DNA from 2 places in the Nocardioides hungaricus genome. Region 1 is predicted to be linked to the other one. Evidence: riboswitches for the same ligand, from Rfam matches in the RefSeq annotation. Region 1 holds a riboswitch; the other holds the start of a gene.

What was found. A riboswitch is a leader RNA that binds a small molecule or an ion and turns the genes downstream of it on or off. The one in region 1 is predicted to bind thiamine pyrophosphate.
Region 2: linked by a shared signal. The riboswitch ahead of ACYVKX_RS01040 (thiamine ABC transporter substrate-binding protein) and the one ahead of thiE (thiamine phosphate synthase) in region 1 are both predicted to bind thiamine pyrophosphate.

Annotation. Positions count from the first base shown of each region.
Region 1 is NZ_BAAGRO010000026.1:136,536-139,933, forward strand. It holds gene ACYVKX_RS11685 (histidine phosphatase family protein) at 1-380, shown strand, start outside; gene cobA (uroporphyrinogen-III C-methyltransferase) at 386-1,138, shown strand; TPP riboswitch at 1,259-1,368, shown strand; gene thiE (thiamine phosphate synthase) at 1,337-1,975, shown strand; gene thiO (glycine oxidase ThiO) at 1,972-3,093, shown strand; gene thiS (sulfur carrier protein ThiS) at 3,090-3,278, shown strand; gene ACYVKX_RS11710 (beta/alpha barrel domain-containing protein) at 3,284-3,398, shown strand, end outside.
Region 2 is NZ_BAAGRO010000003.1:1,289-4,686, forward strand. It holds gene ACYVKX_RS01030 (metalloregulator ArsR/SmtB family transcription factor) at 1-620, shown strand, start outside; gene ACYVKX_RS01035 (arsenate reductase ArsC) at 663-1,313, shown strand; TPP riboswitch at 1,742-1,852, shown strand; gene ACYVKX_RS01040 (thiamine ABC transporter substrate-binding protein) at 1,864-2,907, shown strand; gene ACYVKX_RS01045 (ABC transporter permease) at 2,904-3,398, shown strand, end outside.

The sequences.
Region 1 (3,398 bases):
CGGCGGAGACCGCCGCGGTAATCGGCCGCCGGCTGCAGTTGACCCCGGAGTCGGACCCCCGCCTCCGCGAGCAACATCTGGGTGACCTGGAGGGCCGAACGTACGAGGAGACCTGGGCCGCAGCGGAGACCTTCGACTGGTCGGACCCGACGCAACCGATCGCGGGTGGCGAGTCGCTCATGGACGTGTACGACCGCATGGGTGCTGTGCTCGGCGACCTCGACCGCGGCTCCGTATCCGTCCTCGTGTCGCACGGGGACGCGATACGGTCCGCCGTCGCGTACCTCCAAGGCATGAAGCCACACGAAGCACCGTGGGTCGACGTCCCCAGCGGCGCCGTGGCCCGCATCGACGATGACCTCACCTGGCTTGGACAATGACGCTCATGCCTGACCAAGCCCTTTGCCTTGACCCAGCCTCCTCCGCCGGAGTCACACTCGTCGGCGCCGGCCCAGGCGACCCGGACCTCATCACGATCGCTGGCCTCAAGGCGCTGCTCGGCGCGGATGTCGTCGTGACCGATCGGCTGGTGTCTCATGAGTTGCTTGCAAGGCTCGCTCCCGATGTGGAGCTCATCGACGTCGCCAAGTTCCCGCGCAGCCGGTTCACCGCCCAAGAAGACATCAACGCCGTCCTGCTCGACCGGGCGCGAGCCGGAAAGAGGGTCGTCCGCCTCAAGGGAGGCGACAGCCACGTTTTCGGCCGAGGGTTCGAGGAGGTGCTTCACCTGCAACAAGCCGGGGTCCCGGTCCGTGTCATCCCCGGCCTCTCCTCGTCCATCTCCGTACCAGCGCTGGCGGGAATTCCCGTCACACACCGAGGTGTCGTCCACGACTTCACCGTCGTCTCAGGACACGTACCGCCCCGCCACCCTGAAAGTCTCGTCAACTGGGACGCCCTGGCCGCATCAAGAGGCACGATCGTCCTGATGATGGCCGTCCAAAACGCCGCTGTGATCGCCCAGACCCTCATCGTTGGCGGACGCGACGCCGGCCAGTCCGCGGCCATCGTCATGGACGGATCCTTGGCGAGCGAGCGGGTCATCCGCACGACCTTGGGTCAGCTCGGAAAGTCGATCGAGACCGAGAAGGTACGCCCGCCGGCGATCATCCTGATCGGCGACGTCGCCGGGCTCTGACCTGCTCAGCTCACTGGTTGGCCTCACCGCGGGTCGGCGTGGTTGTCACGCAAAATGCGGGACGGCTGTGCCGTCCGGCTGACCTCCTTCCGAGAGAGCTTGCACGGCTGCTACGATCGTCGCATTCCACACGGGAGCCCGAGGCATCGGGCTGAGATGGGGCTGGAGCCGCTCTGACCGTCGAACCTGATCCGGGTAATGCCGGCGAAGGAAGTGAGGAGCGACGTGCTACCGCGCATTCATTGCATCACCCACTTCGGGTCGTACGACGACGAAGCAATCGCCGTGCTGGAGGCCGTGGTCCGCCAGGGCGTCGACGCGGTCCAGGTCCGGGCGAAGTCGCTGTCGGACCGTCAGATTGTCGCGTTCACCCGCATCCTCGTGGATCGCCTTGCCGGGACCTCGGTGCGCATCATCGTCAACGACCGCGTCGACCTCGCACTTGCCGCCGGCGCGGACGGTGTCCACCTCGGCCGTGATGACGTCCCCGTCGCCGCGGCGAGACGCCTGGCACCGCAGGGTTTCCTCGTCGGCGGCACTTGCCGGAACGCCGATCAGGCCCGTGAGGCGAAGGCGCAGGGCGCCGACTACGTGGGTGTTGGGCCCGTCTATCCCACGACCACGAAGAGCGGTCTCCCCAACCCGATCGGGTTGGAGACGCTGCGTGATGCGGCTCGGGTCCTGCCGGCGATCGCGATCTCTGGCATCAACGCCGAGCGCGTGCCCGAGGTGATGGCGGCCGGGGCCTACGGGGTCGCGGTGGCGTCGGCCATCTGTCGATCACCTCAGCCCGCCATCGCCGCGAGAGGACTCGTCGACGCCATCGCGCTCGCATGAGGGTGGGGGTGATCGGTGCCGGCATAGTCGGTCTCGCCTGCGCGGAGGAGCTAGTGCGCTGCGGGCACGACGTGCGGGTGTTCGATCCCGACCCGGGCGGCGGCGCCACCCGGGCGGCGGCCGGGATGCTCGCCCCGGCCGGTGAGGCCTGGCACGGTGAGACCGACCTGCTCAGGCTCGGCGTCGCCTCTGCGCGACTGTGGCCGGAGTACGCGGCTCGACTGCAGGCCGCCTCCGGCGTGGACATCGACCTGCGCACCGCGGGCACGCTGCTGGTGGGGCAGGACCACGACGACCTGCAGCAGATGCGACGCACGCTCGAGGTCCTCGCGACCCAAGGCATCGCCTTCCAGGAGCTCGACCGGCGAGAGGCACGCGCGCACGAGCCCACCTTGTCGCGGGTCGCCGGCGCGACCCTGCTTCCCGAGGATCACAACGTCAACCCGCGCCTGGTCGCCGAGGCCCTCCTGTGCCTGCTGGGTGACCGGGTGGTCCGTGCCCGGGCAACGGTGCTCGACGGGGGAGTCGCCTTCGCGGACGGGACCGAGTTCGGCTGCGACGCGGTGGTCGTCGCGACCGGGGCCGAGGCCCGAAGCCTGGTGCCGCAGGTCCGACCGGTCCGGGGAGAGACGATCCGGCTGCGGGGGGCCGACCGGCCGTCCCGGGTCCTGCGCGCGCGGGTGCACGGCGAGACGGTGTACGTCGTGCCGCGGGCGGGCGGCGAGGTCGTGGTGGGTGCGACCGAGGAGGAGCATGCCTCGGAGCCGGTGGCGACGCTCGGGGCGGTGGTGCGGCTGCTGCACGCCGCGCGCACCCTCGTCCCCGGGCTGGAGAGCGCCGAAGTCGTCGAGATCACCGCCCGGCATCGCCCCGGCACCCCCGACAACGGGCCGCTGATCGGACCGCACCCCGCGGTCGGACCCGTGCGCCAGGTGCTGGCTGTCGGCCACTACCGCGGTGGCGTGCTGTTGGCTCCGGTGACCGCTCGGGCCGTGCGGGCCTACGTCGAAGGTGGTGACGTACCAGCCACGGTGCGGCGGTTCGTGCCGAGCCGGTTCTCGTCGTACGGCTCCGGAAGTCTCACGCCGGCACCTCACGGAAGGGTGGTCGTGCCATGAACATCAAGGTCAACGGGACACCGCGGGTGGTGGAGGAGGAGGCGACCCTGCACAGCCTCGTGCCGTCCGCGCGAGGGGTGGCAGTCGCGCTGAACGGCGCCGTGGTTCCGGCGGCGGCGTGGCACGACACTCGGTTGTCGGAGAACGACGCGGTGGAGGTCGTCACCGCCCACCAGGGCGGGTGACTGGGATGCGGGTGGCGGGTATCGACCTCCCCGGGCGGCTGTGGATCGGCACCGGGGGTCTGACCAGCACCAGCCTCGTGGGTGAGATCGTCGAGGCGGCCCGGCCCGGTCTGGTGACCG
Region 2 (3,398 bases), on a different contig from region 1:
CCGATCCCACGCGCCTGCGGATCGTGGATCTCCTGGCGATGGGCGACGCGGCCTCCACCGAGCTGTCCGACCGGCTGAGCACTGCGTCGAACCTGCTCGCCCACCACCTCAAGATCCTGCAGACCGCCGGACTGATCGAGCGACACCGCTCCGAGGGAGACGGACGACGTAGCTACTGGCGGTTGGTCCGTCGTGCCTTCGAGCCGTTCGGCTCCCCCACCATCGAGACTCCGGAGCGGATCGTGTTCGTCTGCACCGCCAACACAGCCCGCTCCCACCTGGCGGCGGCGATGTGGCGTGAGGAGAGCCCGATACCTGCGGCCTCGGCTGGCACCCACCCCGCCGAGCGCATCGCCCCCGGCGCGGTGGCGGCCGCGCGGCGGCACCACCTCGAGCTGCCCGACGTGCGGCCGCAACATCTCGACACGGTGGCCAGCGACGGCGATCTGGTCGTCACGGTCTGCGACCTTGCCCACGAGGAACTCGGGACCGCCGTCCAGCTCCACTGGTCGATCCCCGACCCGGTGGGTCTCGGCACGAAGGCGGCATTCGACCGCGCCTACGACGAGCTCGCCGCTCGCGTGCGCCTGCTCGCCCCCCTACTCAACCGTGCCTCCTGACCATCCGATCATGCACCGCACAACCGACGAGAGAGCCGACCGGTGAGCACCCCCGCCAACTCCCAGATCACCCTCGACCAGCAGATTGCACTGAAGACCGCCGCCGCCCGGCTCGCCCAGGAGTTCGACGGCACCTTCAACGAGGAGACCATCGAGCGCTTCCTGAACACCTCCTACGACCAGTTCGCCGGCAAGGCCACCCTCGTCAACTTCCTTCCGCTACTGGCCGAGCGGTTCGCCAAGCAGCGGCTGCAGGCGATGGCCAAGGTGGAGGGCAAGGGCGGGGACGGGAAGCCGGTCGTGCTGTTCCTGTGTGTGCACAACGCCGGCCGTTCCCAGATGGCGCTCGGGTTCTTCAACCACCACGCCGGCGACCGCGCCGTCGCCTGGTCCGGCGGATCCGAGCCGGGTGAGCAGGTGAACCGCGCCGCGGTGGGCGCGATGGCCGAACGCGGCATCGACATCGCTCAGGAGTACCCCAAGCCCTGGACCGACGAGATTGTGCAGGCCGCCGACGTCGTCGTCACGATGGGCTGCGGGGACGCCTGCCCCTACTTCCCCGGCAAGCAGTACGAGGACTGGAAGCTCGACGACCCGGCCGGCCAGGACGTCGCCGACGTCCGCCCGATCCGGGACGAGATCGAGCGCCGCGTGCTCGCACTACTCGACGAGCTCGGCGTCCCGGCTCGCTGAGGCGGGCCCGCGCGCAGTCGGCCAGGACCCCCGCCGTCACGCCAGCAGCGGCGACGGTTGCGAACAACGCGCCATCACCATGCCGTTCTGGGCTCATTGGCCACCGCTCTCGCGCCCACAGACGACTGAGGCGGACGGCAGGGCAGGAGCTACTTTCTCCAGCGGGTCGATTGGCTCTCCGTGGATGCACAGTCTGGCGCTGGCAGCCGTGCGATCCTTCGCGCATCTCAACACCAGCCCGAGGCCGGTCTGGTCATTCCTCCATCGAGCAACGACGACGAGGACGCGCTCCTCGTCGGCTCGTTTCGTCGGCGCGGGGCCTTGTCGCCTCTCTTGACGTGCGACTGCCCACTCCGCGCCCTCACGAACGCCTGAGCCGCGAAGGTCGGTCCCCCCGCACGCAGTCCGGCGGGGACCACTAGACTCGACGAGTCAGACAGGGGAGCCGAGGCAATCGGCTGAGAGGACGCCAGCGAGCGCGTCGACCCTACGAACCTGCTCCGGTTAGCACCGGCGAAGGGAGTCGGAGTTGCGAAACATCCAGGTACTGGTGCCTGCCCTCGTGCTGTCGGGAGCGCTGGTCGCGGGCTGCTCGACGGTCGGCGACGACACGGCGGACGGGGCGCCCGCCTCGGATCGGGTCGTGCTGGTGACGCACGAGTCGTTCAAGCTGCCGAAGAGGCTGCTGAAGCAGTTCGAGGAGGAGTCGGGCTACCAGCTGGTGATCCGGGCCTCGGGCGACGCCGGCGTGCTCACCAACAAGCTGGTGCTCACGAAGGACGACCCGCTCGGCGACGTCGCGTTCGGCGTCGACAACACGTTCGCGTCGCGCGCGCTGGAGGAGGGGGTCTTCGCGCCGTACGCCGCGGAGCTGCCGGCGGGCGCGGAGGAGTACCTGCTGCCCGGCGACGGTGACGACGGGGAGCGGGCGCTCACGCCGGTCGACAACGCGAGCGTGTGCGTGAACGTCGACGACACCTGGTTCGCGCAGCGCGACCTCGCGCCGCCGGCGTCCCTCGACGACCTCGTCGACCCGGCGTACCGCGACCTGTTCGTCACCCCGGGCGCGGCCACGAGCTCGCCGGGCATGGCGTTCCTGCTCGCCACGATCGCGGCGTACGGCGAGGACGGCTGGCAGGGCTGGTGGGCCGACCTGATGGCCAACGGCGCCCGGCTGACCGAGGGGTGGTCGGACGCCTACCAGGTCGACTTCACCCAGGGCGGCGGCAAGGGCGACCGGCCGATCGTGCTCTCCTACGACTCCTCGCCGGCGTTCACCGTCGCCGGCGGGAAGTCGACCACGAGCGCGCTGCTCGACACCTGCTTCCGCCAGGTGGAGTACGCCGGCGTGCTGGCCGGCGCCGAGAACCCAGACGGCGCCCGGGCGCTGGTGGACTTCCTGCTGAGCCCGGACGTGCAGGCCGCGCTGCCGAGCAGCATGTACGTCTTCCCGGTCGACTCCTCGGTCGAGCTGCCGGCCGAGTGGGCGAGGTTCGCCCGGCAGCCGGCCGACCCGTGGGAGGTCGACCCGGCCGCGATCAGCGAGAACCGCGACGAGTGGCTGCGCACGTGGAGCGACATCACCTCCCGATGAGGCGGATGCTGGCGCTCGTCGGGCTCGCCGCCGTGCCGCTCGCGGTCCTCGGCGTGTTCTTCGTGCTGCCCGTCGCCGGGATGATCTCCGAGGGCCTCGTCGTCGGCGGGGCCCTCGACCCGGGCGCGGTCGTGGAGGTGCTCGCCCGGCCGCGGGTGCGCCGGGTCGTCTGGTTCACGGTCTGGTCCGCCTCGCTGGGTACGGCGGTCTCGCTGCTGCTCGGGGTCCCGGCCGCGCACCTGCTGCACCGCCGTACCTTCCCGGGCCGGCGGGCGCTGCGGGCCGTGCTGCTGGTGCCGTTCGTGCTGCCGACCGTCGTGGTCGGCGTGGCCTTCCGCGAGCTGATCGGCGAGGCCGGGCCGCTGGGGTTCCTCGGCCTCGACGGGTCCGCGGGCGCGATCGTCGCGGGCCTGGCGTTCTTCAACGTCGCGGTCGTGATCCGGGTGGTCGGTGCGGCCTGGGCCTCGCTCGACCCGCGGCCGGCCGAGGCC